2 regions of the Arthrobacter sp. zg-Y179 genome follow, and region 1 is predicted to be linked to the other one. Evidence: predicted binding sites of a transcription regulator. Region 1 holds the regulator's gene; the other holds the start of a gene.

What was found. Region 1 encodes HrcA, which represses chaperone genes, less so after heat shock. Its sites were predicted from a motif close to TTNGCACTCGNNNNNNNCGAGTGCNAA; they were not measured.
Region 2: a site for HrcA is predicted at 17,195-17,221, ahead of groES (co-chaperone GroES). Genes of this name have one in related genera too.

Annotation. Positions count from the first base shown of each region.
Region 1 covers NZ_JAJJOB010000007.1:252,918-262,358, forward strand. Annotated here, with positions in the region: gene lepA (translation elongation factor 4) at 1-1,189, shown strand, start outside; gene hemW (radical SAM family heme chaperone HemW) at 1,186-2,418, shown strand; gene LOC56_RS08405 (DUF4870 domain-containing protein) at 2,488-2,916, opposite strand; gene LOC56_RS08410 (DUF3097 family protein) at 3,034-3,882, opposite strand; gene hrcA (heat-inducible transcriptional repressor HrcA) at 4,104-5,117, shown strand; gene dnaJ (molecular chaperone DnaJ) at 5,223-6,362, shown strand; gene LOC56_RS08425 (16S rRNA (uracil(1498)-N(3))-methyltransferase) at 6,364-7,131, shown strand; gene LOC56_RS08430 (GerMN domain-containing protein) at 7,147-8,118, opposite strand; gene LOC56_RS08435 (PhoH family protein) at 8,500-9,441, shown strand, end outside.
Region 2 covers NZ_JAJJOB010000002.1:287,122-309,651, reverse strand. Annotated here, with positions in the region: gene alr (alanine racemase) at 1-1,148, shown strand, start outside; gene tsaE (tRNA (adenosine(37)-N6)-threonylcarbamoyltransferase complex ATPase subunit type 1 TsaE) at 1,145-1,684, shown strand; gene tsaB (tRNA (adenosine(37)-N6)-threonylcarbamoyltransferase complex dimerization subunit type 1 TsaB) at 1,734-2,402, shown strand; gene rimI (ribosomal protein S18-alanine N-acetyltransferase) at 2,432-2,914, shown strand; gene tsaD (tRNA (adenosine(37)-N6)-threonylcarbamoyltransferase complex transferase subunit TsaD) at 2,911-3,993, shown strand; gene LOC56_RS01760 (glutamate--cysteine ligase) at 4,054-5,199, opposite strand; gene LOC56_RS01755 (shikimate 5-dehydrogenase) at 5,359-6,171, shown strand; gene LOC56_RS01750 (class I SAM-dependent methyltransferase) at 6,202-7,431, opposite strand; gene LOC56_RS01745 (MalY/PatB family protein) at 7,486-8,661, shown strand; gene LOC56_RS01740 (hypothetical protein) at 8,716-9,105, shown strand; gene LOC56_RS01735 (hypothetical protein) at 9,116-9,418, opposite strand; gene LOC56_RS01730 (DUF6507 family protein) at 9,657-10,022, shown strand; gene LOC56_RS01725 (hypothetical protein) at 10,022-11,332, shown strand; gene LOC56_RS01720 (hypothetical protein) at 11,468-11,809, shown strand; gene LOC56_RS01715 (hypothetical protein) at 11,806-13,179, shown strand; gene LOC56_RS01710 (iron ABC transporter ATP-binding protein) at 13,176-13,934, opposite strand; gene LOC56_RS01705 (iron chelate uptake ABC transporter family permease subunit) at 13,969-14,985, opposite strand; gene LOC56_RS01700 (iron chelate uptake ABC transporter family permease subunit) at 14,978-15,886, opposite strand; gene LOC56_RS01695 (siderophore ABC transporter substrate-binding protein) at 16,086-17,027, opposite strand; gene groES (co-chaperone GroES) at 17,362-17,658, shown strand; gene groL (chaperonin GroEL) at 17,741-19,351, shown strand; gene guaB (IMP dehydrogenase) at 19,566-21,083, shown strand; gene LOC56_RS01675 (GuaB3 family IMP dehydrogenase-related protein) at 21,215-22,354, shown strand; gene LOC56_RS01670 (glycerol-3-phosphate dehydrogenase/oxidase) at 22,419-22,530, shown strand, end outside.

The sequences.
Region 1 (9,441 bases):
CTATGTCCGCGTGATCGACGGGTCGCTGTCCCCGCGCGAACGCATCCAGATGATGTCCACCCGGGCCAGCCATGAACTCCTCGAAATCGGCGTCAGCTCTCCCGAGCCCACCCCGTCCAAGGGCCTGGGCGTCGGAGAGGTGGGGTACCTCATCACCGGTGTGAAGGATGTACGCCTGTCCAAGGTCGGTGACACCGTCACCAACCTCGCCAAGCCGGCCGAGAAGTCACTCGAAGGCTACGCCGACCCCAAACCCATGGTGTTCTCCGGGCTGTACCCCATCGACGGTGCCGATTACCCGGTGCTGCGCGAGGCGCTGGAAAAACTGATGCTTAACGACGCCGCGCTGGTGTACGAACCGGAGACGTCCGCGGCTCTGGGCTTCGGCTTCCGGGTGGGCTTCCTGGGCCTCCTGCACCTGGAAATCACCCGTGAACGGCTCGAGCGCGAATATAACCTCGACCTGATCTCCACCGCACCCAACGTGGAGTACGAAGTGACGCTCGAGGACAAAAAGGTGGTCACTGTGACCAACCCCAGCGAGTACCCCGAAGGCAAGATCAAAGAGGTCCGCGAGCCGATGGTCTCCGCCACGATCCTGGCGCCGAACGAATTTGTCGGCGCCATCATGGAGCTGTGCCAGGCCCGCCGCGGTGTCCTGGGCGGCATGGACTACCTCTCCGAGGACCGGGTGGAAATCCGGTACCGCCTGCCGCTGGCAGAGATCGTTTTCGATTTCTTTGACATCCTCAAGTCCAAGACGCGCGGCTACGCCTCCCTGGACTGGAAGGCCGACGGCGACCAGGTCGCCGACCTGGTCAAGGTGGACATCCTGCTCCAGGGCGAGCAGGTTGACGCTTTCAGCTCCATCACGCATAAGGACAAGGCTTACGCCTACGGCGTCATGATGACCGGCAAGCTGCGTGAGCTGATCCCGCGGCAGCAGTTCGAGGTGCCCATCCAGGCAGCCATCGGTTCCCGCATCATCGCCCGCGAATCCATCCGCGCCATCCGCAAGGACGTGCTTGCCAAGTGCTACGGCGGCGACATCAGCCGTAAGCGCAAGCTGCTGGAAAAGCAGAAGGAAGGCAAGAAGCGCATGAAGATGGTGGGCCGCGTGGAAGTTCCCCAGGAAGCCTTCGTGGCTGCGCTTTCCTCCGACGAGTCCAAGGACAAATCCAAGAAGTGACACCCAGTGCACTGCCCCTCGGAGACCCGGCCCCTGCCGACGGTCTCCTCCCCGCACAGGCCGCGGACGGAGCAGCGGAGCGGAACTTCGGACTCTACGTCCACATTCCGTTCTGCTCCGTCCGCTGCGGCTACTGCGATTTCAACACGTATACGGCCACCGAGCTGGGCGGCGGTGCGTCGCAGGCAGCCTACGGCGGAACGGCGGCCCGCGAGGTGGTCTTCGCCGCGGACGCCCTGCGGCGTTCGGGACTGCCGGAACGCCGGATGGGCACTGTTTTCTTCGGTGGCGGCACGCCCACGCTGCTCCCGGCGGAGGACCTCGCGCTGATTCTCCGCACCGCCGTCGACCAGTGGGGCCTGGCTCCCGGCGCCGAAGTCACCACCGAAGCGAACCCGGACTCCGTCACGCCGCAGTCCCTGCAGCTGCTTGCCGACGCCGGCTTCACCCGGGTTTCCTTCGGTATGCAGTCCGCCGTGCCGCACGTGCTGGCAGTGCTGGACCGCACGCATACGCCGTCGCGGGTCCCGCAGGCGGTTCAGTGGGCGCGCGACGCCGGCCTGCACGTGAGCGTTGACCTCATCTACGGAACCCCCGGCGAGTCCATGGCCGACTGGAAGCACTCGCTCGAAGAGGCGCTGAGCTACGAGCCGGACCATATCTCCGCCTACGCGCTCATCATCGAGGAAGGGACCAAGCTTGCCGCCCGGATGCGGCGCGGCGAGGTACCGCCCATCGACGACGACGACCATGCCGACAAGTACGTGCTGGCGGATGAAATGATGACCGCCGCCGGGCTGAACTGGTACGAGGTCAGCAACTGGGCGCGCACCCCCGAGGACCAGTGCCGCCACAACCTGGCCTACTGGCGCAGTGATGACTGGTGGGGCGTCGGCCCGGGAGCCCATTCACATGCCGGCGGCGTCCGCTGGTGGAATGCCAAGCATCCCACCGCCTATGCCCAGCGGATCGCCGCGGGGGAGTCGCCCGCCGTCGGGCGGGAGACCCTGGACGCCGATACCCGGTACGTGGAAGACGTTATGCTGCGGACCCGTCTCGCCGAAGGCCTGGCCCTGGACCGGCTGCGTGAGCCCGGCAGGCTTGCCGTGGCGGGGCTTATGGCGGACGGACTCGTGGATCCGCGGGCTGCGCTGACCGGAAAGGTGATCCTCACCCCCGCGGGACGGCTGCTGGCGGACGCGGTGGTCCGGCGGCTGCTGCCGGACTGAGTTCCGAGGCGGTGCCGGCGGCGGACCTGCCCTGCACCGCTACTGGATGCGGCGCTGCTTCCTGCGGCGTTACTGGATGCGGCGCAGGTTGAGCGGGTAGCGGTACGGCCGGCCGCGGTTGCACTCAATGCCTGCAATCACCGAGGACACGGCAACGTAGACCCAGATCATGGCATTGAGCACGGCGAAGAAGCCGCCGATCTCGGGAATGAAGGACAGTGCCCAGACCGTCAGGGCAGCAATGCTGGGCGGGAGCGTGAAGTTCAGGGCTTCCTTGGACTCCTGTGCAGTGAACGGACCGCGGTCGCGGAACACCAGGTAAATGATCAGCGACGGAACAAAAGCGAGGATGCCCCCGAAGTGCGCCAGAGTTGCCCACTGCCGGTCCTCGGACGCGGTCAGCGGCAGTGCATTGGCCGGGGCGCCCTGGTAGACGGGACGCTGCGCTCCGCCGTGTTCTTCAGGTCGGGGGCGGTGGTTCTGGCGTGTGTTGGACACGGCGTTTATTCCTTTTGGCTCATGGTGACACAGGGTCGGTCCGCTACTACGTATTCCTCAAGGGTACTGGTTCGCGCACTTCCTAAAGGAAAGGAGGCAGGCAGTGCGATGCGCGTCTCACCCGGGAACGGTCAGGAAATCGATGACTTCCTCCACCCGTCCGAGCAGTGACGGTTCCAGGTCCGCATAGCTGTTCACCTGCCCCAGCAGCTTTTTCCAGCCCATTGCGACGTCGGTGTGGTCCCGGTGCGGCCAGCCCAGTCCCTGCAGGATGCCGGTTTTCCAGTCCAGGTGACGGGGGACCACCGGCCAGGCGGTACGTCCGATCACGGACGGCTTGATGGCCTGCCAGACATCCACGTACGGATGCCCGACAATCAGGACATTGCCCGGCGCGCCGGGGGAGGTCATCGCCTCGGCGGCGATGCGCGATTCCTTGGAGCCCGGAACCAGGTGATCCACCAGGATGCCCAGCCGGCGTCCCGGGCCCGGGGCAAACTCCCGAACCGCGGAGTACAGGTCATCGACGCCGTGGAGGGGCTCGACGACGATTCCCTCCACCCGCAGGTCATGGCCCCAGACCTTTTCCACCAGTTCGGCGTCGTGCTTGCCTTCCACCCAGATACGGCTGGCGCGGGCGGTGCGGGCGCGCTGGTTGGCTACGCGCACGGAGCCGGATGCCGTGCGGGCCGGACCTGCCTTGGCTGAAGCAGCAGCCGCGGGCACAACTTCCACCGGCTCGCCCTCGAGCAGGAAGCCGAAGCCGAGTTCGAAGGATTTCTTTTTTCCGCGCCGGTCTTCGAGCACCATCAGGTGCAGTCCGCCGGATTTCTCCACGCGTACCACCGCGCCGACCCAGCCCGAGGCCACGTCCTCAAGGACCAGGCCGGTTTCGGCGCCGACTTTGCGCAGGACGGTCCGGGCCGGCGCGGTGATGTCCTGCGGACCCCAGGAAAAGCTGGACACGGAAGTTGCCTCACTTACGGTTCTGATCGGGCGGAATCCGCAGCAGGCCACGGGTTCCTCAATGCTAGCAACGCTGCCGATCCGTACTAGACTTGGCACTTGAACACTGTGAGTGCTAAACGTCCGGCGCTCTGCCCAAAGATCACACCGCAGATCACGACGCAGATCGCCACGCAGGTCAAAACGCCGATCAAACCGCCGATCAACAGGGAGGGAAAACCATGAGTGAACCACGCCGACTCGAGGTCCTCCGCGCCATTGTTGAGGACTACGTCCATTCGCGCGAGCCCGTGGGATCCAAGGCACTCGTGGAACGCCACCACCTGGGCGTTTCCTCGGCGACTATCCGCAATGACATGGCCGCCCTTGAGGAAGAGGGACTGATCACCGCCCCGCATACTTCCGCCGGGCGCATCCCCACTGACAAGGGCTACCGCCTGTTCGTTGACCGGATTTCCGACGTCAAGCCGCTCTCGGCTCCCGAACGCCGCGCCATCCAGTCGCTGCTGGAGGAGGCCGATGACCTCGACGATGTGATGGACCGTACCGTCAGGCTGTTGTCCCAGCTGACCAACCAGGTGGCCGTGGTGCAGTACCCGCATCTGGGCAATGCCAAGGTCCGGCACATTGAATTTGTCCTGCTGGCACCGGCACAGGTGCTGGTGGTGCTCATCTCGACCACGGGCCGGGTAGAGCAGCGGGTCATTACCGTTCCGCAGCCGGTGACGGAGCCGGACCTGATGGACCTGCGCCAGCACTTCCTGGCCGCGTTGGCAGGCACGCCGCTGAGCAGCATCACCAGCCAGCTGGCCAATGCCCTAGCCACCGTGCCGGCCGAACGCAGGCGCGTCGGCAACTCCCTGGGCCACTGCCTGGAGCAGCTGGCGGGCATCAACCGCGAGGACCGCATGGTGATGGCAGGGACAGCCAACCTGGCCCGCTCCACTGTAGACTTCCCGCTGACTATCGGTCCCGTGCTCGAAGCGCTTGAGGAACAAGTGGTGATGCTCCGGCTGCTGTCCGAGATGGAACAGGATGCCCGCGGCGTTGCCGTCCGGATCGGACGGGAGAATCCGCACGGCGGATTGTCGGAAGCATCGGTGGTGGCTACGGGATACGGTCCCGACGCCACCGCGAAGGTCGGCATTCTCGGCCCCACACGGATGGACTATCCCACCACCATGGCGGCCGTGCGTGCGGTGGCCAGGTATCTGTCCCGAATACTGAACAACTAACGCGGTCCCCAGCAGTGACGGACCCGCCCGCCGGGGAACCGGCGGGAACCCAACCTCCGCCTTCAAAGTTTGAAGGCACGCAATACAGGAAAGCGATGTGCACGAGTGAGCGATCACTACCAGGTTCTGGGTGTCGGACGAGACGCCACCGGTGAAGAAATCAAGAAGGCGTACCGGAAGCTAGCCCGCAAGCTGCACCCGGACGTCAACAACGCTCCGGGTGCCTCGGACGAATTCAAAGCCGTATCGCACGCCTACGAGGTTCTTTCCGACCCGGAAAAACGGCGGATCTACGACACCACGGGCAACGAGAACGGCAACGACAACGGCTTCGGCGGCGGCGGCTTCGGTGCCCAGGGCTTCGGCTTCCAGGACATTTTCGACACCTTCTTCGGCGGCGGCGCCCCGGGCGGTGGACGCGGACCGGCCTCACGCAGCCGACGCGGACAGGATGCCCTGATCAACGTCCGGATCGACCTCAAGGACGCTGTCTTCGGCACCAACAAGAAGATCGACGTCGACACTGCAGTCGTCTGCCCCACCTGTGACGGCTCCTGCTGCCAGCCCGGAACCTCCCCGCGCACCTGCGACATCTGCCACGGCACCGGTCAGGTCCAGCGGGCCGTCCGATCCATCCTGGGACAGGTCATGACCTCGGCGCCCTGCGGTACCTGCAACGGCTTCGGCACCGTTATCCCGGACCCCTGCCACGAGTGCTCGGGAGAAGGCCGCGTCCGCAACCGGCGCACCCTGACCATCAAGATCCCCGCCGGCGTCGCCACCGGTACCCGGATCCAGCTCGGCGGACAGGGCGAAGCCGGGATGGCCGGCGGCCCCGCCGGCGATCTCTACGTGGAGATCCGGGTCAACAATGACCCGACGTTCCTCCGCGACGGCGATGATCTGCACGCAACACTCACCATCCCCATGACGGCCGCAGCGCTGGGAACCACGGTTGCACTGGAGACCTTCGACGGCGAACGTGAAATCACCGTGAAGCCCGGCACCCAGTCCGGCGAGGTGTCCGTCCTCAATGACCTGGGCGTCACGCACCTGCGTGGCCACGGCCGCGGCGATCTCCGGGTGCACCTGCACGTGGAAACCCCGCAGAAGCTGGACTCCGAGCAGGAGGAACTGCTCCGCCGGCTCGCCAAGCTGCGCGGTGAGGAATACAGCGAAGGAAAGCTGAACAGCTCCGGCAACGGCGTCTTCGCCAAGCTGCGGGACCGTCTGGGCAACCTCTGAGATGACCAACCCGATTTTCTTCGGTGACCCGGCGCAGGTGGCGGCGGCCGGGCCCGGAGACATCTTCCGCCTAGAGGGGCCGGAGGCGCGGCACGCGGTGTCGGTGAAGCGCCTCGAAGCCGGTGAAAGCGTGGACGTGGTCGACGGCGCCGGACGCCGGCTCACCGGCACGGTGACGGAAACCGGTGCGTCCCTTCTGGAACTGCGGGTGGCAGACGTTCTCGACGAACCGGTTGCCCCCGAACGGTTCCTCCTGGTGCAGGCACTGGCCAAGGGGGACCGGGACGAGCAGGCAGTGGAAGCCGCGACGGAGCTGGGAGTGGACACCGTCATCCCGTGGCAATCCGACCGCAGCATTGTCCGGTGGCGGGCCGAGAAAGCGGCCAAGGGACAGGCCAAGTGGCAGGCCCTCACCTTGGCCGCGGCCAAGCAGTCCCGCCGTTCCCGCATCCCTGCGGTGGAGCCCGCCCTGGACAGCCGTGCCCTGCCGGCCCGGCTGGCGGAACTTGACCTTGTCCTCGTGCTCCATGAGGAGGCCGATGTACCGCTGGCGGATGCGGTGCGGGACCTCGGCAGGCGCGGTCCGGACGACGCCTCCGCATCCATTGCGGTAGTCGTAGGTCCGGAAGGCGGCATCAGTCCCGCCGAGTTGGAAGCGCTGCGCGGCGTCGGGGCCGTCGCAGTCCGGCTGGGACCGCACGTGCTGCGTTCCTCCACGGCGGGGCCGGCGGCGCTGGCCGTGCTGCATCAACTGCTCGGCCGCTGGTAGAGGAAGCCCGCCCGGCTAGTGCCCCGGATCCTGCGGGGAAGCAGAGACCGTAATGCGCTTGGAATCCCCGGCGGTCTCCTGCCCGGTGTAGTAGACCCGAAGGCTGTATTCACCCGGGGCGAGGGAAGCAGTGAAGCTGAATTCGCCGGTCTTGCCGGGCGCCTTGTCCAGTTCCACGCTGCCGGAAGCCGCAGCCCCGGATGACGGCCTGCCGTCCACTATGGGTTCGGCCCGCCAATGCAGTTCAGTCGTCTGCGCCACCGCAGTTCCGCTGACCTCGACATCCGTGCCGCGGATCTCCGATTCCTGCGGATCAATCACCCAGATCGGTGCCACCAGTGCGGGGTCCCTGTTCAGGGGCTCCTCCAGGGGGACATGGCCGAACGCGCGGTACCCCTCCTTGCCGTCCACCAGGATCGCCACGCTGCTTTCCTGTCCCACGGTGGTCAAATCCGCGTTGGCGGCTGCCGCCGTGGCGGTGTAGACCAGCTGCTGCACTGCACGGTGGGCCATGCCTGAGTCAAGGGAGCCCTTGAACGCATCCGAGGAGATGTCCACGGTAATAACGTTCTTGCTGGAAATGGAGGCGGTGACACTGTCCGCCGCGTGCCAGGGAGTGAAGTAGTCCTGGTCCAGCGGCTTGTCCGCCGTCATGGCCTGAACTGCCTCACCGATGGGATCACCGGTGTTGTCCGAGTGAAGGAACTCACGGTAGAGACTGACCGTCGAGTCGTTTCGTCCCAGCCAGTACACCGGCATGAGGGTTCCGACGGAACTCGCTTCCGCCGGCGGGGAGACGGTCATGGGAGCAGCGGCGGGGGCCTCGCCGGCGTCGAAGGACGAGGGCATCGTGATGGTGGGATTCTCGGCTACAACGCCGCATCCACCCAGCCCCAGTGCAGCCGCGGCCACCAGCGAACCGGCCAGGAAATACCGCTGGCTAAGCCCTCGGAGACAGGACGTTGCGTTGTTGGATCCGGCGTCCATCCATCCTCCTAAGGGGTAACTCGAAAACGTACGTCTTCAACCTTTGCACATGCTTTGGGGCCCGCCCGCGCTGTGGACGGGCCTGCGCCCGGACTGAAACACGATTGAGACATCACCGTTGCGGGGCCGAGATAAAACCGGATGCTGTTCCGTGCGCCGGGGGGTGCATCAAGTAAGATTTAGGTAGCGTGCGGTGCGCGGCGCGCAGAGGCCGCACCCGGGCTCAGGGGAAATAATCGCCCGCATCAGGGCGTTTGCTTTCGTGGGACGGATACCTGAACCAACCGTCACCACCGTAAAAAGTTCGATGAACTTTTAAAACCAGACTCTATAAGGGGCGATGAAAGGCCTGAAAGGGCCGTCTATATGACCGAATCTTCAATGGAAATCGGCACCGTTCGGCTGGACAACCAGACAATAGTCTTTGACTCCACGGAACACATGGTCCAGTCGCTGGGTGCCAACGATGAGGCGCTCAGGATCATTGAGACGGCAAATCCCGAGGTAAGCCTGATGGTGCGCGGCAACGAACTGTCCGTGTCCGGCCCCGCCGCGGAGGTGGAGCAGACCGTACGCCTGGTCAATGAAGTCCGTGTACTGGCCCGTCACCAGACCCGGGTCACACCGCAGGTTCTCGAGCAGTTGATCAGCATGCTCAAGGACCAGAGCACGCACCGCCCGGCCGATGTCCTTACGCAGAACATCCTCTCCACCCGGGGCAAGACCATTCGGCCCAAGACCCTGAACCAGAAGAACTACGTGGATGCGATTGACCGCAACACGGTTGTTTTCGGCATCGGTCCTGCGGGCACCGGCAAGACGTACCTGGCCATGGCCAAGGCGGTGCAGGCCCTGCAGCAAAAAGAGGTCAACCGGATCATCCTCACCCGTCCGGCCGTGGAAGCGGGGGAGCGGCTCGGTTTCCTTCCGGGGACCCTGAGCGACAAGATCGACCCGTACCTGCGGCCGCTCTACGACGCCCTCCACGACATGATGGACCCCGAGTCGATTCCCCGCCTGATGGCCGCCGGCACCATTGAAGTGGCGCCCCTGGCCTACATGCGCGGCCGGACGCTCAACGATGCGTTCATCATCCTCGATGAAGCCCAGAACACCACGCCCGAGCAGATGAAGATGTTCCTCACCCGTCTCGGCTTCGGCTCCAAGATGGTCGTCACCGGCGACGTTACCCAAGTGGACCTGCCCGGCGGCACCGCCTCCGGCCTGCGGATTGTCCACGACATCCTGGGCGGCATCGACGACGTCGCATTCTCGGAACTGCAGGCAGTGGACGTTGTCCGGCACCGCCTCGTCAGTGACATT
Region 2 (22,530 bases), on a different contig from region 1:
CCCGCGTTATGGCAGTAGTCAAGGCTGACGCATACGGGCACGGCGCAGTCGAGACCGCGCGTGCCGCAGTCGAGGCCGGCGCGGCCTGGCTGGGCGTGGCACATATCAGTGAAGCGCTGGCGCTTAGGGCCGCTGGCATCACCGAACCGGTCCTTGCCTGGCTGCATACGCGGGATGCCCAATTCGGTGAAGCCATCCGGGCCAACGTGGATCTCGGGGTCTCCGGCTGGGACCTGGACGCCGTGGTCACGGCTGCCCGGGAACTGGAAATGCCGGCACGGGTGCACTTGAAGATAGACACGGGGCTGGGTCGAAACGGCTGCCCGGAGGACCTCTGGGAAGCCTTCGTGGGCAGGGCCCTGGCCTACCAGGAGGAGGGCCTGCTGCGGGTGGTCGGGATCTTCTCCCATTTCGCCGTCGCGGACGAACCCCACCGTCCGGAAACCGATGAGCAGCTGCGGAAGTTCCGCGAGGCCGTCGCCGTGGCCGAAGACGCCGGTGTGGACCGCGAAGTACGGCACATCGCCAATACCCCGGGTGCGCTGTCCCGCCCGGATGCCCACTTTGACCTGGTCCGGATCGGGCTGGGCATGTACGGGCTGTCACCGTTCGCCGGACAGACCTCCGCGGAGCTGGGACTGCGCCCGGCCATGAGCCTGAAGACCACCATCGCTGCGTGCAAGCAGGTGCCGGCTGGCCAAGGCGTCTCCTACGGGCTGCACTACCGCACCAAGGAGCCGACCACGCTGGCCCTGATCCCGTTGGGCTACGCCGACGGCATCCCCCGGGTTGCCACCGGCGCACCCGTCCAGGTGGACGGACAGACGTACCCGGTAGTGGGACGCATCGCCATGGACCAGATGGTGATTGACCTGCACCGAACCGGTATTGCCGGCACTGCTGATTCCTTCGAGGGCCGGGAAGTCGTTCTCTTCGGCGGCGAGGGCCAGCCGAGCGTCGATGAGTGGGCGACTGCGGCCGGGAGTATCAATTACGAGATCATCACCCGGATCAGCGCCCGGGTTCAGCGCGTGTACGTGGACAGCGCCGCGGACGACGACGCACCCGCTCCGCCCATCGCGTTGGAAGCCGCGCCCGGAGCGCCGGCTGCAGCAGGCGAACAGGCAGAGGCGGTACAGGCCAAGTGACGCAGGAACCTGCATGGGAAGCTGAATTCCGGACCAACGGTGCCGAAGAGACCCAGGCGCTCGCCGAACGCCTCGGCCGTGTCCTGCGCCGCGGGGACCTGCTGCTGCTGACCGGCGAACTGGGCGCCGGCAAAACCACCTTCACCCAGGGGCTCGGCGCCGGGCTCGGGGTGCGGCCGGGCATCATTTCGCCCACCTTCGTCCTGGTCCGCGAACACCCGAACCTCGGGACCGGACCTGACCTCATCCACGTGGATGCGTACCGGCTGGGCTCCGAAGGAGAGGTGGACGACATCGACCTCGAAGCCTCAATGGACCGCTCGGTCACCGTGGTCGAGTGGGGCCGGGGACTCGTGGAGCACCTCTCCGACAGCCGGCTCGAGATCACCCTCATCCGCGCCGTCGGCGGCGGCCCCGTGACGGACGGCGGGGCGGAAGCCGGACCGGCCACGGACTTCGAAGACACCGATGAGGAACGCACCATCCGGCTGGCCGGATTCGGTCCGCGCTGGCAGCAGGCACCGGACCTGGGCTGAGCCCCCGGCCCGGAAAACAGCCAGGGGACAGCGCCGTAGAATAGGAACCGTGCTGATTCTCTCCATTGATACCTCCGCCATCGCCAGTGCGGCACTGCTCAGCGGGGAGGGAGAGACCCTGGCGTCCTTTGCCACCAAAGACACCCGCTCCCACGCCGAAGTCCTTGCCCCCGGAATCGCCGGTCTGCTGGCCGAAGCCGGGATAACCGGCCAGGACCTGGATGCAGTGGTCGTAGGGGTCGGTCCCGGCCCCTTCACGGGCCTGCGTGCCGGGATCGCCACCGCCCGAACCCTTGCCTTCGCCTGGGACAAGCCCTTGCACGGGGTGATGAGCCTGGATGCAATCGCCGTGGACGCCGCCCTGGATGCCTGGCGCCTCGGCATTGACGAGTTCGCCGTCGCCACCGATGCCCGGCGCAAAGAGGTCTACTGGGCGGCTTACCGCAGCACCGGCGGCACGCCGGAACTGCTGGACGGTCCGCACGTGACCGCCCCCGGCGAGGTTCCCGCGCTCCCCGTGTACGGAGCAGGAGCCGGCCTGTACCCGGAGACCCTGCATGCCGTGGAAGGTTTTGCCGACGCGCAGCCCACCGCCGCCGCACTGGGACGCACCGCCGTCGTCCGTCTGGTCCGCGGGCTGCCGCTGCTGCCCAGCACCCCGCTGTACCTGCGCGAATCCGACGCCAAGGTCCCCGGCCCGCGGAAGCGCGCGCTGTGACCGCGCCCGGGACCGTGTCCATCCGGCGGATGGACGTCGGCGACATTCCCGCCGTCGATGCCCTGGAACGACGGCTGTTTCCCGTCGACGCGTGGCCGCTGCAGATGTTCCACGACGAGCTTGCCCAGACATCCACCCGCTCCTATTACGTGGCGCTGGACCCGGCCGGAACCGTCATCGGCTATGCCGGCCTGATGTGCGTGCTGCCGATTGCGGACGTCCAGACCATCGCCGTCGTGCCTGAAAACGAAGGATCCGGTATCGGTTCGCGGCTGCTCACCACCCTAGTGGACGAAGCGAAGCAGCGCGGCGCCGAGGACGTGCTCCTGGAAGTGCGGGACGACAACCCGCGTGCCCAGCGCCTGTACCGCTGGTTCGGCTTTGAACAGATCCATGTCCGGCCGCGCTATTACCGAGACGGCGCCTCCGCGCTGATCATGCGCCTGCCCCTGGCCGAGTGGTCCGGCGCTCCGACGGCGGCCGGGACTACAGAAACGAAGGACAGTAAATGAACCGCACCGACCCCCTGGTGCTCGGCATCGAATCCTCCTGCGACGAAACCGGAATCGGAATTGTCCGGGGGACCGACCTGCTGACCAATACGGTTTCCTCCTCCATGGAGGAACACGTGCGGTTCGGCGGCGTCATTCCCGAGATTGCCTCCCGCGCGCACCTGGACGCAATGGTCCCGGCACTGCAGGCGGCCCTGGCCGAAGCGGGCGTGACGCTCGCCGACCTCGACGCGATTGCCGTCACCTCCGGCCCCGGCCTGTCCGGGGCACTGATGGTGGGGGTCAGCGCCGCGAAGGCACTGGCCCTGGCAACCGGCAAGCCGCTCTACGCCATCAACCACCTGGTGGCGCATGTGGGGGTGGGCGTGCTCGACGGCGGCGCCCTGCCGGAAAACCTCGGGGCTCTGCTGGTCTCCGGCGGGCACACCGAGATCCTTCGCGTAGCCGACCTCACGAGCGATGTGGAACTGCTCGGCTCCACCATCGACGACGCCGCGGGCGAGGCCTACGACAAGGTGGCACGCATCCTCGGGCTCGGCTACCCCGGCGGACCGGCCATTGACCGGCTGGCGAGGGAAGGCAACCCGAAGGCCATCCGCTTCCCGCGCGGACTGACCCAGCCCAAGTACATGGGCACTGCCGAAGCCCCGGGGCCGCACCGCTACGACTGGTCCTTCTCCGGCCTCAAGACGGCCGTGGCCCGCTGCGTGGAGCAGTATGAGGCAGCAGGCCAGGACCTGCCGGTGGCCGACATCGCTGCGTCCTTCCAGGAAGCCGTGGTGGACGTGATTACCGCCAAGGCGGTGCTGGCCTGCACGGAGCACGGTATTACCAACCTGCTCCTGGGCGGGGGAGTGGCTGCCAACTCGCGGCTGCGCGCCCTGACCGAGGAACGCTGCTCGGCGGCGGGCATCAAACTGCGGGTCCCGCCGATTTCCCTGTGCACCGACAACGGCGCCATGGTTGCCGCGCTCGGCGCGCAGGTGGTCATGGCCGGCGGCGAACCCTCGGGGATCGGTTTCGGCACGGATCCGTCACTCCCGGTGACCAGCATCCACGTGGCGGCGGCCGGCGCCTGACGACGGAAAGGGCCCCGGCGGAATACCGCCGGGGCCCTTTCGTACGCAGGAAACGGGTGCTTAGGCGCCGCGCAGCCGGCGGATACCGTCGAAGACGACGGCGCGCAGGTCGCCGTCGTTCTCTTCCGCTACCCGGCGCTGCTGCTGGTATCCGGCGCCGCGCTCGATGATGGTCCGGACGTCGGCCAGTTCGGCGCTGCAGCCCAGTTCGGCGGCGATCGGTGCCAGCCGGGGCAGGACGTCCTCGAGCAGGTGGTCGGTGACCAGCTTTTCGTTGCCTTCGGCATCGAGGATCACGATGGCTTCCAGCCCGTACCTCGCCGCACGCCACTTGTTTTCCTGGACGTGCCAGGGCGGCATGGTGGGAATGGTGCCGCCGGCGTCGATTATCGAGGAGAACTCGTGCACCAGGCACTGCGTGAGTGCGGCGATGGCACCCACGTCCTGGATGTCCGCCAACCCGTCGCAGACCCGCATCTCGATGGTGCCCAGGCCCGGAACGGGCCGGATGTCCCACCGGATTTCACTGATCGAGTCGATGACGCCGGTGGTGAACATGTCCTGCACGTAGGACTCGTACTCGGTCCAGGAGCCGAACTGGAACGGCAGGCCTGCGGTGGGCAGCTGCTGGAACATCAGGGCGCGCTGGGAGGCATAGCCGGTGTCTTCCCCGGACCAGAACGGGGAGGAAGCGGACAGGGCCTGGAAATGCGGGAAGTAGTTCACCAGTCCGTCCAGGACGGGCAGCACCTTGTCCCGGCTGTCCAGTCCCACATGGACGTGTACCCCGTAAATGAGCATCTGCTGGCCCCACCACTGGGTCCGGTCAATGAGTTTGGCGTAGCGTTCCTTGTCCGTGACCGGCTGCGAACGCGGTGTGCTGAACGGGTGGGAACCTGCGCAGAACAGTTCAACGCCCATCGGGTCGGTCACCCGCCGGACCGCTGCGAGTGAACGGGCAAGATCCGCCTTGGCCTCCGCCACGGTGCCGCAGATCCCGGTCACCAGTTCAACGGTGTTTTCCAGCAGTTCCTGCTTGATGTGCGGATGCTCGTCGTCTTCATGCAGCGCGGGGTCATTGACGTTCACGCCGCGCAGCACCTCATCCGCCACGGAGACCAGGTCTCCCGTGGTGCCGTCCACAAGGGCCAGCTCCCACTCGACTCCCAATGTTGACTGGGCCGACTTGGCGAACTCGATTTCCAAACTGTCTCCTGCTTTATGCGCTACCACTGAAGTACTCGGACCCGCATCTTTGCGTTGAGAACCGTACCAATCCTATAGCCGCGCAGCGCCTGCTCCGGGCCTCGGCCCCGAACACGCCGGGAAATCGAAGCCGGCGGGCGGTGCAGACATAATGGGGGAATGCCGATCCTGAACAAAGACATGACCCTGTGCATTTCCCTGGCCGCGCGGCCGAGCAACATCGGCACGCGCTTCCACAACTACCTGTATGACCAGCTGGGCCTGAACTACGTCTACAAGGCGTTCGCCCCCGCGGACCTGGCGCAGGCCATTGCCGGGGTGCGCGGACTGCCGATCCGCGGCTGCGCCGTGTCCATGCCGTACAAAGAAGATGTGATTGCGCTCGTGGACCGGATGGATCCGTCCGCGAAGGCCATCGAATCGGTGAACACGATAGTCAACGACGACGGCGTGCTCACCGCCTACAACACCGACTACCTGGCCATCGCCCGGCTGCTGCGGGACCACCGGGTTCCGGCCGCGCACTCGGTGCTGCTGCGCGGATCCGGCGGCATGGCCAAGGCAGTGGCCGCAGCCCTGCGGGACGCGGGGTTCTCCGACGTCACGGTGATTGCCCGCAACGAGGCCACCGGCCGTGCACTTGCCGACCTTTACGACTTCGCCTGGCAGCCGGAGCCCGGCACGTCCACGGCGGACCTGCTCATCAATGTCACCCCGCTGGGCATGTCCGGGCAGGACGAGGACGTGCAGTCCTTCGGCGACGACGCCGTGGCCGCCGCCCGGGTGGTGTTCGACGTCGTCGCGCTGCCCGCGGAAACCCCGCTGATCGCTGCCGCCCGTGCCGCCGGGAAACCGGTGATCACCGGGGCGGAAGTCATCGCCATCCAGGCCGAGGAACAGTTCGTGCTCTACACGGGGGTGCGCCCGACGCCGGAGCAGGTGCGCGAAGCCAGCGAGTTCTCCCGCTCCTGACCCCGCTTCGCAGAACGGCGCCCGCACCGCCTACGCGGCCGGAACCGGTTCCACCACCAGGGCCACGCGGTCCTCGCCGATCCGGGTGAGGACCAGCGTGGCTTTCTTTTCCCCCCTGTTTCCCCCCTTCCCGGAGCCGGTGAGCAGGGCCTTGCGCAGCTCCTCCGGCGTCACCGACATTCCCCGCTTCTTGATGTCCAGCACGCCGATCCGGTTTTCCCGGACCCACGCCTTCAACGCCTTCACGTTGTACGGGCGGACTTCCAGGATGCGGTAGGCCCGGGCAAACGGCGTATCGCGCAGTTCCGGGGCGCAGATGTAGGCAATATGCGGATCCAGGAGATGCCCGTCCAGGGTGGCTGCGACGTCGGCCACCAGTCCGGCCCGGATCACCGCGCCGTCGGGCTCGTACAGGTAGCCCTCGGCGGGGCCGGTTCCCACGTCCTGGGCGCCGGCGTCGTAGTCCACCGGGGAGGTCAGCTCGGCTGCGCCGCCGGAACCGATCACCAGGGCGGCGCGCCGGACGCCCTCGCGCCGCAGCGCGTTGAACCACAGGGTCGCCTCGGTGACGTCACCGTCCACGGACACCCACTGCGCCTCGCAGCCGGCAGGCACTGCTTCGTGCGGGATGCCCGGGCCCATCTTCACGCCGACGGGGAGGCCGGAATCCGCCAGGGACTCCACAAAGGACAGGGGAGGGGAGAAGGCCTCGGGATCGAAGATGCGGGTGGTACCCGACGTCGACGTGGTCCTGCGCGCCGGATCCAGCCACACGCCGTCGAACCCGGTCAGGTCGAATTCCTCGGCCCGGCCCTGCACCACCGTTGCTTCCGGCCAGGGCATGAGGTTGATGGTGGCTGCCGCAGCGGTGATCTCATCCAGTTCGACGGCGGTCACCTGCCGGTCCAGGGTGGCCAGGGCGAGGGAGTCGGCACCGATTCCGCAGCCGAGGTCCGCCACCTTCTCCAGTCCGGCGTCCTTAAAACGGCGGGCGTGCAGGGCGGCCACGTTCAGCCGGGTGGCCTGCTCCAGGCCGGGGGAGGTGAAGACCATGTGCTCGGCAAACGGGCCGAACTTGCCTCTGGCCTTCATCCGCAGCTTCGCCTGGGTCAGCACGGCGGCCACCAGCTCGGGGGAATGCCCGGCCTTGCGCAGATCCGTGTTCAGCTTCAGGGATTCGGATTCGAGATAGGGGGGAAGCGAGTTGAGCAGCTGCCATCCCTCGGGGGTCAGAACATGGGCAAGGGAAGTATCAGGCATGCCCTCCAGCCTAGTTGTTCTGCCTGCAGGCGCGTTAGCTGTAGGTTGGGCGGCATGACGAAGATCGCCGCCGAGCCGCTGGCTGCACTGCGTGCCCGGACCAGCTACAAATGGCAGACCTATCCGGCGGACGTGCTGCCGCTGTTCGTAGCGGAAATGGATTACCCGCTGGCGGAACCGGTGCAGCAGGCCATCATCGACCGGGTGCTGGCCTCGGACACCGGGTATATCGCCGGGCCTGCGCCGATGGCGCAGGCCTTTGCGGGGTTTGCCGCACGGACCTGGGCCTGGGCGGTGGATCCGGATGACGTGCGGAGCACCACGGATGTGAGCGTGGCGATTGTGGAATGCCTGCGGCAGGCAGTACCCGCGGACGGCAGCGTGGTCATCACTCCGCCGGTCTATCCGCCGTTCTTTGAGCTGCCGCTGGAAGCGGGCTCCTCGGTGGTGGAGGTGCCGCTCCTGTTGAACGGCGAGGGCTGGGAACTGGACCTGGCCGGGCTGGAGCGGGCCTTTGCCCGCGGCGCCGACGCCCTGCTGCTGTGCAATCCGCACAATCCGCTGGGGCTGGTCCACTCGGCCGAGACCCTGCGGGCGCTCGCCGACCTCTCAGCGAAGTACGGCGTGGCCGTGATCAGCGACGAGATCCACGCCCCCTTGACCTACGCGCCCGGCGAGTTCACCCCGTACCTCACCGTCTCGGAGAATGCGCGGGAATACGGCCTTTGCGTCACCGCCGCCAGCAAGGCCTGGAATATTGCCGGTACCAAGTGTGCAGTGATGATCGGCCAAAGCGACCGGACCCGGTTGATGCTGGCGTCCATGCCTGAGGAAGTGTCCGCACGGACCAGCATCCTCGGGCTGCACGCCACGGCAGCGGCCTATAACGACGGCGGTCCTTGGCTTGCCGGAGTCATGGAGTCCCTGGCTGCGAACCGGCACCTGTTGGCAGAGCTTCTGGCGGAGAGGCTGCCCGGCGTGGGGTACCGCCCGCCGTCGGCCGGCTACCTCGCCTGGCTGGATTTCCGCGCCCTTGGATGGGGCGGCGATCCCGCGGCGGTGGCCCTGGAACGGGGACGGGTGGCGCTGGAGCCGGGGCCGCGGTTCGGGCACCAGGGCGCCGGATTTGTCCGGCTGAACTTCGCCTGCTCACCGGAGGTGCTGACCGAGGCCGTGGGGCGGCTCGCCGCAGTGGCCGGTCAGGCGGGCCGGCGGAATACATTAGGCTGACCCGCGCACGTGTGCCTCACTGGAGTTACGACAAATTGAATGAGTGCTGAATAGATGAACGCCAATACTCTCGTGGCACTAATCCTGATTCCGATGGGAATCATTCTTATGCTTTGCGGTCTCCTCGTTTACAACGGCAGGTTCCGCCACTATCGGACCGGTCTCAACATTGTGATGTCCGGGGAGCCGGCGCTTGCCACAACGTACCTTGGCGCGGCTTTTATCCTGATGCCGCTTACACGGTTCGGCATGGACGGCGGCCTAAACGCGCTGGTGACCATGTTCCTGATCCTTCTGATGCTCATCGCTGGAATATTGGGGGTCCTGGGCAGTTTCTGGATGCCGCCGTTCCTGCAGCCGCAGTGGATCCGAGATGAAAAGAGAGCCGCACGGCGTCGGCGCATGGAAGAAGCGGCGAGGCAGGCCAGCGGAGGCGGTAGGTAACCGGCGGAGGCTAGGCAGCCGGGGCGAGGACGCTTAACTGGCGGGGTGCAAACGATTCCTGGACCAGCCCGCCGGTCAGCACGGGCAGGCGCCCGGTTTCCGAACTGTGCGACAGTGCCGCCAGCGCCCCGTCGGTTGCGGACGCTTTCTGAAGGTCCAAAACCACGAACAGGCCGGGAAGGGCAGCGTTGGCACGTCGGGCCAGCACGTAGAGGACCCTGCAGTTCTGCTCGGTGACCCGCCCATGCACCTCAAGGCATGCCTGACGCGCGTCCAGATCAAGCCGGACAGCTACGCGCAGTTTGGACTCCATCGCAGGTCCTTCCCAAGAGACCGGTATGTGGGTCTCCCAACGTAGGAGAACCCTCCGGCAGGGCGCAACGGGACCGGACCATATTGGCTGTGTCCCGGGCGCAGTTTGGTCCGCGCTTCTTTTCCGGCGGAACCCCGGCCGTCCATGGGTAGTTCTCCCCATGGGCGCAATGTTTCATTTCTTGTACCTTAGGGTGCAGAAGTCTTCAGCATTACGGGATAACGGGGGAGTGGGGATTATGCCGTTGAGCGGCTACGACGTGAATCCGGAGGGGTGTGCCCGGGTTCTTGCGCAGGTGGAAAACGATCCGGGGCGCCCGGCGGCACTGACAGCTTTGCAGAACGCAGTGGCGGACGCCCAGACGGCCTGCGGACCCGGAGGCACGGGCGCCGTGGTCCAGGCGTTGGGGGAGCTGTGGCAGAACACCCTCGCACTGCAGGCCGAGGCAGCAGAAACCCGGATCGGCAACGCCGTGGCGGGTGTCCGCGAGGCTGTGTCCATCATCGCGGAAGCAGATGCGTCAATGGCGGACGCCGCCAGGGCAAGCCTTGCCGAAGCACAGTCCGGTATTTTCCAGGCCCCTGAGCTGAAGGGCGGGAACTGATGTCGATCGATACCTCCGGACTCTTCGGATGGGCGTCTCCGGAAGCCATTGAAGGCGCCGCGCCGGCCCTCGGCAAGGGAGGCACGTCCTACCTGCAGAGCGTCGAAGACGCTGCGGACACCTGGCAGCAGCTGAACGCGCATTACGAGGGCGACGGCGCGGCCGAGATCGTGGACGTCTTCAGGACGGTCACACCGCACGCGGAGCTGCTGGAGCAGACCGCCAAAGAAGCAGGCGATACGTTGCTGGCCTTCGCGTCGGACATCCGCTGGCTCCAAATCCGCAGGGATCAGTTGATGCTGCGGGTGGAAGCGGCCAATTCCCGTGCCGAGCAGGAAGCAACCCAATGCCTGGCGCCCGCTGACCCTCTCGCCCCGCCGCCGCCGGTCGACCTGCTGCTGCCAGCCCAGGTGGCGGCCCTCGCGAACGATTATCGGGCACTTGAGGAGAAAACAGCGGCAAAACTGCTCACTGTCGTCCTCGGGGATGATCCGTTCGTCAATGAGGTCACTAGTAAATGGGGCACCGCCGTGACCGGATTTGTGGGTGCCGCCGCCAAGCTCGCGACCTCACGCCAGACCGTCGTAAAAGTTCCCACAGCCAAGCCTGTCTACGTCCGCTACGGGACGTCCGCCGAGCGGATCCGGCACATGGCACGAGGACGGTGGGTCAGTGACGGGATATGGAAGCTCACCTCAGTGAATACGTTCGAGCCCAGGCCCCTACCCAGCAAGCTGCTGTACAACACCTGGGACCACTACAAGAACAGGGTGGATAAGGGCGGGTCCAAATGGGCTACCACCCCGGGTAAGTTCTCAGAGCTGACCAACACCGCAAAGGGCTTCAAAATAGGCGGCGGTGCACTGACTCTCGTGACGGCCGGTTTGACCGTCAAGGACGAGCGGCAGGATGCCTATAACGAACTCCTGCAGGAAAATCCCGGCATGGACCCTGACGAACTGAACAAGCGCGCGGACGCCATGGGTGCCGTAAAAGGCGGCACCAAGGTCGGAATCGACCTGGCCGCGGCAGGGGCCGGCGCAATGATCGGGACAGCAGTAGGCGGACCGGTGGGAACCGTGGCGGGCGCCGCTATCGGCATCGGGATCTCGGTTGTCACTTCGGTGGAGTTTGATTTCCTGGGCGGCAAATCAGCTAAGGATGCCCTGGCAGACCTGGCCATGACCGGGGTGGATGATTTCATGGAGACGGACCTCATGAAATCAGACGCAGGCAAGGCTGCACGCAAGGCAGCGGAAAATGTCGCGGAAGCTGCAGGGGATTGCTGGAATAAGCTTTTCGGCAAATAACCGGTAGTTTGTGATCGGAGCCACTCCGGCGAATCCGTACGGCAGACCCATGTGGCAGGGTGCCGCGCCGCAAGACAGGGGAACGCAATGGAAACTGAAACGAATTATTGGGCACTCCTTGCCATGATTTTTCCATTGGGTCTCCTCCTTTTCATCGGCGGAATCCTGCTCTACCGGAAAAAGTTTGTGGGCTTGATTGTCCTTGACGGCTTTTTCCCGGGAAAGCCGTCCCTCGCATGCACCTATCTGGGGGCATGGCTGATGCTCCTGTCAGCCCTGCACTTTGTGCCGGACAACGAAGCGGTTTCGGTTCCCTATACCCTCGTTATGTTTGCCTGCCAGGGTATCGGCATGCTCGGCTGGCTCTGGATGCCGAAGTTTCTGCAACCGGAGTGGATGAAGGAAGTGGACCGGCTCATGGCCCGCGGCGAGGACCGGTTCACCAGAGAGTTCCTGAACGGGGAAGGGAAATCATGAGTATGGCCACCGAGGGATTCAGCTATGAGCTGCTCGATTCTTTTGCGTTGCCGCGCCCGGACGGCTGGGAGCGGATCGAGGCTCCGGGAGGCATGCTGGCTGTTGCACATCCACCTGTCCCGGCGGGAACCTTCCGGCCGAATATGGTTCTGAGGTGGGCACCCGCCGGGCGGGCGTCGGTTGCCCGGTACGCGACGGCGGCTCTCGCCTCAACCCTGGAACAGTTTGAGGATGTGCGGATCGTTTCCCATGATCTCTGGGCGTCCACGGCAGACGGCACGTCTGTCACGGGCCGCCGCCAGCGGTTTGTCCATCAGGTAGGCCCGCATCCCGTCTGCGTGGACCGCTGGATCTGGATGGCCGGCGGATACGCACTCGAGGCAACTGCCAGCTACACCGTTGACCAGCACATCGGAATGAAGCTGCTGTTCGAGCAGATGGTCGCCGATATCAGAATCGACGGCTCAGTGCCGGAAGCCGTCCCCTACAGCGGACAACAGCCTGAACTGGACCGCATCGCCCCGCAGGAACCCCGGCGCGACGAGTTCGCCTCCCGTTGGCTGGGAGCCGGCGTCGAGGACCTGGCCGGGATCGCCGGTGCGCAGCCGTACCGCGAAACCGGGGATGTATTTTCCATTGCCTCCCTCGAGCTGCTCGACACCCTCGCGGACAGGACCCGGCTGGGCCGGTTCCAGCGGAAGGATGCCGCCGCGCTGCAGCTGCAGTCGGCCGGACTGCTCACCGCTGACGGCACGCTGACCTCCGCCGGTGAGCTGTTCCTGACACCCACCCGGGGAAATGACGCAGCGTTCCTGGTCGAAGCCTCGGGTGCGTCCGGGGGATCCGTGATGCAGGCGTGGATCGGAGGCGGCCTTGCGAAAGTCACCACGGCGCCGTCGCTGTTTTCTGCATCCCTTCCGTCCGATGCGGAGCTGGGTTCCGACGAACTGTTCGTTCGCCTCACGCAGGCCAATGCCGTACCGAAGCTGATAGCGGATTGGGTGGGTCTGTCTCCGGCCTGGAGCATCCCGCACCAGGCACTGATCCTGCCGAAGAAGCATTATCTGGACCGGCTTGAGGACGCCCGGACCATCGCGCCCAAGGACCTGGACGAAGCCGGGACCCGGATGTGGCAGCAGCCGTGGACGCAGTGGGAGGTGCTGGAGGAGCGTACCGGAGCATGGTTCGGCTGGGTGAACGCCGGACCTGCCGGCCAGTATCGGCTGACGCCGGGTCCGGGGGAAAACGTCCGACTGGAGCCTACGCCTTCGGACGTGGTCTGGGACGTGCTGGTCCGGTTCATCCATGCCTCGGTGGAGGGGATTCCCCTGATCCTGCCGGAGCTGCCGGACTTCAGCACCAGCGGCTAGGCGAAATAGACGCCGATCCGGTTTCCGTCGATCTCCTCGATCCGGATATCGATTTCGTAGATATCCTTCAACACGTCCGGCTGCATGATGGCCGACGGCGGTCCCTGGTGGATCAGCCGGCCGTCGCACATGGCAATGATGTCGTCGGAGTAGCAGGACGCGAAGTTGATGTCGTGGATGACCAGCACCACGGTCTTCCCGAAGTCGTCCGTGAGCCGGCGCAGCAGCCGCATCATTTCCACCGAGTGCTTCATGTCCAGGTTGTTCAGCGGCTCATCCAGCAGCAGGTAGTCCGTGTCCTGTGCCAGCACCATGGCGATGAACGCCCGCTGGCGCTGCCCGCCGGAGAGCTCGTCCACAAACCGGTCCGCCAGCGCCGTGAGGTCCAGGTAGGCCATTGCCTGCTCAATGTGGACCTTGTCCTCGGGCCCCGGCCGGCCGCCGTTGTGCGGGTAGCGGCCGAAGCCCACCAGGTCCCGAACGGTCAGCCGGACGGTGAGCTGGTTGTCCTGGCGCAGGATCGCCATCTTCCGGGCCAGGTCCCGGCCGGGGGTGGAAACGACGTCGAGCCCGTCCACCGCAACCGTGCCGGAATCCATGGGCAGCAGCCGGCTGATCATGGAGAGCAGCGTGGACTTGCCCGCGCCGTTGGGCCCGATGATCGAGGTGATGCCGCCCTCCTTGATCTCGCAGCTCACCCCGTCCACGACGACGGCGGAGGAATAGCGCTTGGTGACGCCGTTGACGGAGATCATGAAGAGGAGCCTTTCACGCGGTGCAGGGGGAGGGTCATTTCACGTTTCCCCTCAGAAGCAGGATGAGGAACACGATGCCGCCCACGAACTCGATGACGATGCTCAGCGCAGTGTCGAAGTCGAAGATCCGCTCCAGCACCAGCTGGCCGCCCACCAGGGCAATGATTCCCAGCAGGACGGCAATCGGCAGCACCGAGGCATGCCGGAACTTGGCGCAGAGCTGGTAGGCCAGGGACGCAATGAGGAGCCCGAAGAAGGTCACCGGTCCGACAAGGGCCGTGGACACCGCAACGAGCACCGAGCAGATGATCAGCGTGGCGGTCACTGCGCGCTTGTGGTCCACCCCCAGGTTGACCGCGGTTTCGCGGCCCAGGGCCAGGACGTCGAAGGAGTGGCGCATCCGCCAGGCGACGGCGCTGACCAGCGCGACGGCGGCGGCGGAGTAGCCCAGCAGGGCGGCGTCGACATTGTTGAAGCTGGCGAAGAACAGGTCCTGCAGGATGATGAACTCGCTCGGGTCGATCAGCCGCTGCAGCAGCGAGGAGAAGCCGCGGAACATGGTGCCGAAGACAATTCCCACCAGCAGCATCAGATGCAGGGATTTCCCGCCGCCGGTGAACAGCCAGCGGTAGAGCAGGAACGAGAACCCGACCATCAGCAGCACTTCGAGGCAGAAGCGGATCGGGGCGCCAAGCGACAGCAGGGCACCGCCGCCCAGGGCAAACACCAGGACCGTCTGGATCAGCACATAGAGGGCATCGAAGCCCATGATCGACGGCGTGAGGATCCGGTTGGCGGTGACCGTCTGGAACAGGACGGTGGAGACCCCGACGGCGTACGCCACCAGGATCATGGAGCCCACCTTCACAGCCCGTCGCGGCAGGGCATAGCCCAGGTTTCCGCGCAGCTCGATGGTCATGAACACCGCAACCAGTGCTGCGGCGACCAGGCCGAGGGTGATGATCCAGAACCCGGCGGAAACGGTCCGGACGGGACGCCGGCGGTGCTCCGTAAGTGCTGCAGGCAGTGCGCTGGTGGATGTCTCAGGCATGGGAACCGCGCTTGCGTAGGAGGAGATACAGGAAAATGACGCTGCCCACGGCGGAGACCACTACTCCCACCGGGATTTCATACGGGTAGCGGATGGTGCGTCCGATGATGTCGCAGAGCAGGACGAAGCCCGCTCCGAAGACGGCGACCCAGGGCACGGCCCGGCGGACGTTGTCACCGATCAGCAGGGACACCAGGTTGGGCACAATCAGCCCCAGGAACGGGATGGAGCCGACGCTGACCACCACCACGGCGCTGATGAGCGAGACGATCACCAGCCCGAGCGCCATGACCCGGTTGTAGTTCAGGCCGAGGTTGGTGGTGAAGTCCTGCCCCATGCCGGCGACCGTGAAACGGTCCGCGGCAAGGTAGCCGATCAGGGTAAGCGCACCGACAATCCAGAGCAGTTCGTAGCGGCCGCGCAGGACGCCGGAGAAGTCGCCGATCATCCAGCTGTTCAGCGTCTGGAGGAGGTCGGTGCGGTAGGCGAAGAAAGTGGTGACGGCGGAAATCACGCCGCCGAGCATGATGCCCACAAGGGGCACGATCAGTGTGTTGCGCAGCGGGATCCGGCGCAGGATAAGCAGGAAGAGTGCAGTTCCTGCAGCGGCGAAGACCGAAGCCGTGGACATCTTCAGGAACATGGAGGCGCCCGGCAGCAGCACGGTCACGGCCAGGATCCCCAGCTGGGCCGATTCCACCGTGCCGACGGTGGAGGGTTCCACGAACTTGTTCCGTGCCATCAGCTGCATGATCAGGCCGGCCACGCTCAGCGCCATGCCCGCCAGGACAATACTCAGCGTGCGGGGGAGCTGGCTGACCCAGAACAGCATGTGCGTGGTGGGATCCCCGGACAGCAGCGAGGCGAGTGAAAGGTCGCCGACGCCGACAAAAAGGCTCACGGCCGCCAGCAGAACGACAACGCAGACCCCTAGGACCAGTGCTGCGGGTGAACGCAGAAAGCGCCGCCGTTCAGAAGGAGCGGCGGCGGACGCGGGGGCCGGTTTCTCAGCCGGCACGGCGGGGGCAGTCATATATCGGTATCCAGTTCCGCCGTGGCCCGGCACGGGCGGTGCCGGGCCACGGAGCGCAGAGGTGCGGCTAGAGAGCGTCGTGGACGGTATTAACCATGGTGTCCACGTTGTTCAGGCCGTATCCGACCAGGTACCAGCTGGCGGAATCCAGCATGGTGATGTTTCCGTTCTGTGCAGCCTTGGTGCTCTTGACCAGCTCGTTGTCGAGCACGGCGGAGGCGGCTTCGCCGGAGGTGCCGACGGCTACGTCGCGGTCAATAACGAACAGGTGGTCCGGATTGGTGTCCGCGATGTAGTTGAAGGAAACGGATTCGCCGTGCTTGCCCTCGCCCGTAACTTCGGCGGCCGGTGCCAGGCCCAGGACGTCGTGGATGATGCCGAAGCGGGAGCCTGCGCCGTAGGCGGTCATTTCCCCGCCGCTGGTCATAACGATCAGGCCGTTGCCGGCGTCGGCGGCCAGTTCCTTGGTGTCCTCGACCTTGCCTTCAAGGGCACCCAGCTTCTCTTCAACCAGGTCTTCCTTCTCGAAGATCGTGCCGAGGGTCTGGGTGTTTTCCTTGAAGGAGTTCCAGGAATCGGCGTTGTCGACGCTGAGGTCGATGGTGGGGGCAATCTTGCTCAATTCCTCGTAGGAATCGGCAACCCGGCCGGAAATGATGATCAGGTCCGGAGCGCCGGCGTTGATCGCTTCGAAGTCGGGCTCCTTCATGCTGCCGATCTTGGTGATCTCTTCGGCGCCGTACTGGGAGAGGCTGTCCGGGAAGTTGGCGGCCGGCACGCCGTCGACATCGATGTCGAGGGCATCCATGGTGTCGAGGGCACCGAGGTCGAAGGTGTAGACGGTCTCCGGGTTCACCGGAACTTCGGTGCTTCCCTGGGCGTGCTCAACCGTCACGGTTGAGGGCTGTGCGGACTCGACGTCGGCTTCTGCTGCTTCAGTGGAGCAGGCGCTGAGGGCGAGGAGGGACACAAGGGCGGTTCCGGCCAGCAGGCGGGATTTCGTGATCATGGGGGCTCCGGTGAGACTCGATGTGCCTATCGGGGGATTAGGACACAGAAATGTTTTCTAATGGTGCGCGCAGATGAAAACTATCCCGGTTAGGACAACCTAAGCAAATCCCTTCTTCATCTGCTTGCCCGCCAATACGGGGGAGAGGGGCCCAGATGAGGTACGCGCTGGCACTCGCCTTGACCGAGTGCTAACCGTTGCATAAAGTCTGAGTTAGCACTCCGAACGTGAGGGTGCTAACTCCCGAAGGGAAAGCGCGAACCGGCACCGCGACGACGGCCAGCGCCAGACCAACGGCCCCATTCCGTTAGAAACTACGCAAAGGAGAGCCCGAGTGTCGGTCTCTATTAAGCCCCTTGAGGATCGTATTGTTGTCCGCCCCCTCGAAGCCGAGCAGACCACTGCTTCCGGCCTCGTTATCCCGGACACTGCAAAGGAAAAGCCCCAGGAGGGTGAAGTAGTTGCAGTTGGACCCGGCCGCGTTGATGACAACGGCAACCGCATCCCGGTTGACGTTGCCGAAGGCGACGTAGTCATTTACTCCAAGTACGGCGGCACCGAAGTCAAGCACGGCGGCCAGGAATACCTGGTGCTGTCCGCCCGCGACGTGCTGGCCGTCGTCGTAAAGTAGTTCCCCTGGAAAACCCCGGCCACGATTCTGGCCGGGGTTTTCTGATGTAGGTGCAGATGTAGTTGTCGGAAAGGACACACACATGGCAAAGCAGTTGGAGTTCAATGACTCCGCCCGTCGCTCGCTGGAAGCCGGCGTCGATAAGCTCGCCAATACGGTCAAGGTGACCCTCGGCCCGCGCGGCCGCAACGTCGTCCTGGCCAAGACCTGGGGCGCTCCCACCATCACCAACGACGGCGTTACGATCGCCCGTGAAGTTGAGCTGGAAGACCCGTACGAGAACCTCGGCGCACAGCTGGCCAAGGAAGTAGCCACCAAGACCAACGATGTTGCCGGCGACGGCACCACCACGGCCACCGTGCTGGCACAGGCCCTGGTCAAGGAAGGCCTGCGCAACGTTGCCGCCGGTGCTGCCCCCGGGCAGCTCAAGCGCGGCATTGAGGTGTCCGTTGACGCCGTTGCCAAGCGCCTGCTGGAGAACGCCAAGGAAGTTGAAGGCAACCAGGTTGCGCACGTTGCAGCCATCTCCGCGCAGAGCACCGAGATCGGCGAACTGCTGGCCCAGGCCTTCGACACCGTCGGCAAGGACGGCGTGATCACGATCGAGGAGTCCTCCTCGACGCAGACCGAACTGGCTATCACCGAGGGCATGCAGTTCGACAAGGGCTACCTTTCGCCGTACTTCGTGACCGACCCGGAGCGCCAGGAAGCCGTCCTCGAAGACGCGCTGATCCTGATCAACTCCGGCAAGATCTCCTCCGTCGCCGAGTTCCTGCCGCTGCTGGAAAAGGCTCTGCAGACCTCCAAGCCGCTGTTCATCATTGCCGAAGACGTAGACGGGGAAGCCCTGTCCACCCTGGTGGTCAACAAGATCCGCGGCACCCTGAACGTCGTCGCCGTCAAGGCCCCGGGCTTCGGTGACCGCCGCAAGGCCATGATGCAGGACATCGCGACCCTCACCGGCGCCCAGGTGGTCAGCCCCGACCTCGGCCTGAAGCTGGACCAGGTTGGCCTTGAGGTGCTGGGCTCCGCCCGCCGCATCACGGTCACCAAGGACAACACCACGATTGTTGACGGCACCGGCTCCGAAGCCGACGTCGCCGACCGCGTGGCACAGATCCGTGCCGAGATCGAGCGCACCGATTCGGACTGGGACCGCGAGAAGCTGCAGGAACGCCTCGCCAAGCTGTCCGGCGGCATCGGCGTCATCCGCGTCGGCGCAGCCACCGAGGTGGAGCTGAAGGAGAAGAAGCACCGCATCGAAGATGCTGTTTCCTCCACCCGTGCCGCACTCGAAGAAGGCATTGTGGCCGGCGGCGGTTCCGCACTGGTCCACGCTGCACGCGCACTGGACACTGATCCGGAGGTGACGAAGCTGCAGGGCGACGCCGCCACCGCCGTCGGCCTGGTCCGCCGTGCACTGGCACAGCCGCTGCGCTGGATCGCCGAGAACGCCGGTTCCGAAGGCATGGTCGTCGTTGCCAAGGTCGGTGAGCTGGAAGTCAACAACGGCTTCAACGCCGCCACCGGCGAGTACGAAGACCTCATTGCCGCCGGCATCATCGACCCGGTCAAGGTCACCCGCTCGGCCCTGCGCAACGCCGCCTCGATCGCTTCGCTGGTGCTCACCACCGAAGCCCTCGTGGTGGAGAAGCCGGCCGAAGAGGACAACGACCACGGTCACCAGCACTAATCAGCCCTGATCCGCGCCCCGCGTGCGGAAATCGGCCTCGGCCCCGCCCCCGGAACCCGTTTCCGGGAGCGGGGCCTTTGCTATTGGCCGTGGCATCCCTCACAGGCGGTATATACCTTCGGGGAGGAATAGGGGCGGGACCGCTTTCGTTTTACGATAGGTACAGGCTAAATCGGGCCTTTTCCTTCCTCTCATCCCCGAAAGAGGCGCAGCTTTGAGTCAGCAGTACCCAGAACACGATCCGTTCGGCTTCGTCGGCCTGACCTACGACGACGTCCTCCTGCTGCCCGGCCCGACGGATGTCATTCCCTCTGAAGCCGACACCAGCTCCCGCCTGTCCAAGCGAATCATCGTGCAGACGCCGCTGCTCTCGGCCGCGATGGACACCGTGACCGAATCCCGCATGGCCATCGCCATGGCCCGGCAGGGCGGCCTGGGCGTGATCCACCGGAACCTTTCCATCGCGGACCAGGCCGAGCACGTTGACCGGGTCAAGCGCAGCGAATCGGGCATGATCACCAACCCGGTGACGATTTCCCCCGACGCCACCCTGCAGGAACTCGACGACCTCTGCGCGCATTTCCGCGTTTCGGGCCTGCCGGTGGTGGATGCCGAAAACACCCTGCTGGGTATTGTCACCAACCGCGACACCCGCTTCATTCCGCGTGCCGACTACCCGAGCCGCAAGGTCGAAGAGGTCATGACCCGCATGCCGCTCATCACCGGCCGGGTGGGCATCAGCGCCGCGGAAACCATGGAACTGCTGGGCAAGAACCGGATCGAGAAGCTCCCACTGGTGGACGACGCCGGCAAGCTGCAGGGCCTCATCACCGTCAAGGACTTCGACAAGGCCGAGCAGTACCCGCTGGCCACCAAGGATGACGAAGGCCGCCTGCGCGTCGGTGCTGCCATCGGCTTCTTCGGCGACGGCTACGAGCGCGCCATGTCCATGGTCGAGGCCGGCGTCGACATCCTCGTGGTGGACACCGCCAACGGGCACAGTGCAGGCGTGCTGGAAATGATTGCCCGCCTCAAGAAGGACCCGGCAGCAGCGCACGTGGACATCATCGGCGGCCAGGCAGCCACGCGCGAAGGCGCCCAGGCCCTGATCGACGCCGGCGCCGACGCCATCAAGGTAGGCGTGGGGCCGGGTTCTATCTGCACCACCCGCGTAGTCGCAGGTGTGGGCGTCCCGCAGATCACCGCCATCTACGAAGCCTCCAAGGCAGCCATCCCGGCGGGCGTCCCGCTGATCGCCGACGGCGGCCTGCAGTACTCGGGCGACATCGGCAAGGCCATCGTGGCCGGGGCCGACACCGTAATGCTTGGCGGCCTGCTGGCAGGCTCCGCGGAGAGCCCGGGTGACCTGGTCTTCGTGAACGGCAAGCAGTTCAAGTCCTACCGCGGCATGGGTTCGCTCGGGGCCATGCAGTCCCGGGGCAAGAACACGTCCTACTCCAAGGACCGGTACTTCCAGGCCGACGTCCCCAGCGACGAGAAGCTGATTCCGGAAGGCATTGAAGGCCAGGTGCCCTACCGCGGACCGCTTTCCGCCGTGGCGCACCAGCTGGTCGGCGGTCTGCGCCAGACCATGTTCTACACGGGTGCACGCACCATTGAAGAGCTGAAGGCCAAGGGCAAGTTCGTCCGGATCACCCCGGCCGGGCTGAAGGAATCCCACCCGCACGACATCATGATGACGGCCGAAGCGCCGAACTACGGACGCCGCTAACCCGGCTTACCTGCCGAAGGGCAGCCCCTGCGTACGCGCTGGAGCTGCCCTTCGGGGTTTAAGTGCCAGGATCTGCCCCGGATACCGGGAGCTTTCGGGCCGACGCCGCGCACTGGGATAACCTAGGGAACGTGAGTAACGAGATAGAAATTGGCCGTGGCAAGCATGGGCGCAGAGCCTACTCCCTGGATGACGTAGCGATTGTGCCCTCGCGGCGCACCCGTGACCCCCAGGATGTGTCCATCAACTGGCAGATCGATGCCTACCAGTTCGAGATGCCGGTCATCGGCGCCCCGATGGACTCGGTGATGTCTCCGGCATCAGCCATTGCCCTGGGCAGGCTCGGCGGACTCGGCGTGTTGAACCTCGAGGGTCTGTGGACCCGGTACGAGAATCCGGAACCGCTGCTGGACGAAATCGCCGCCCTCAGCAACGACAATTTCAATCCTGCAACCACCCGCCGCCTGCAGGAAATCTACAACGCACCGATCCAGGCCGAACTGATCAGCTCCCGCCTGGCCGAAATGCGCGACGCCGGCGTGACGGTTGCCGGTTCGCTCACTCCGCAGCGCACCCAGGAGTTCTACAAGACCGTCCTCGCCGCCGGCGTCGACGTCTTCGTCATCCGCGGCACGACCGTTTCGGCCGAGCACGTGTCCAAGACCGTGGAACCGCTGAACCTGAAGCAGTTCATCTACGAACTCGATGTTCCGGTGATCGTCGGCGGAGCCGCCGGCTACACCCCGGCCCTGCACCTGATGCGCACCGGCGCGGCCGGCGTCCTCGTCGGGTTCGGCGGCGGCGCGACCACCACCACCCGGCGCGCGCTTGGCATCCACGCCCCCATGGCCACGGCCATCTCCGACATCGCCGAGGCCCGCCGCGACTACATGGACGAGTCCGGCGGACGGTACGTGCACGTAATCGCCGACGGCGGCATGGGTACCAGCGGCGACATCATCAAGGCCTTCGCCATGGGCGCCGACGCCGTGATGCTCGGTTCCGCGCTGGCCCGTGCCGAAGAGGCACCCGGCCAGGGCTGGCACTGGGGGCAGGAAGCACACCACAGCGAACTGCCGCGCGGCGACAGGGTCCGGCTGGACACCGTGGGACCGCTGAAGGAGGTCCTTTGGGGGCCGTCCCACCACGCCAACGGCACCTCCAACCTCATGGGTGCGCTGCGCCGGGCAATGGCTACCACCGGTTACTCGGACCTGAAGGCGTTCCAGCGCATCGAAGTGCTGGTGTCGCCCTACCAGTACAACCTGTAAATACCGGCGCCCAGCCCCTAGAGTGGACGCAGCTACGTCAGGACCCTAGAGAGGAACCTGGACCATGACTGCAGACGCCCTGAGCCCCGAGTACCGCACAGATGCCATGGACAAGCTCCGGGCAACCACCGCGCCCGGCAACGAGCTGGACATCCTGATTGTCGGCGGCGGCGTAG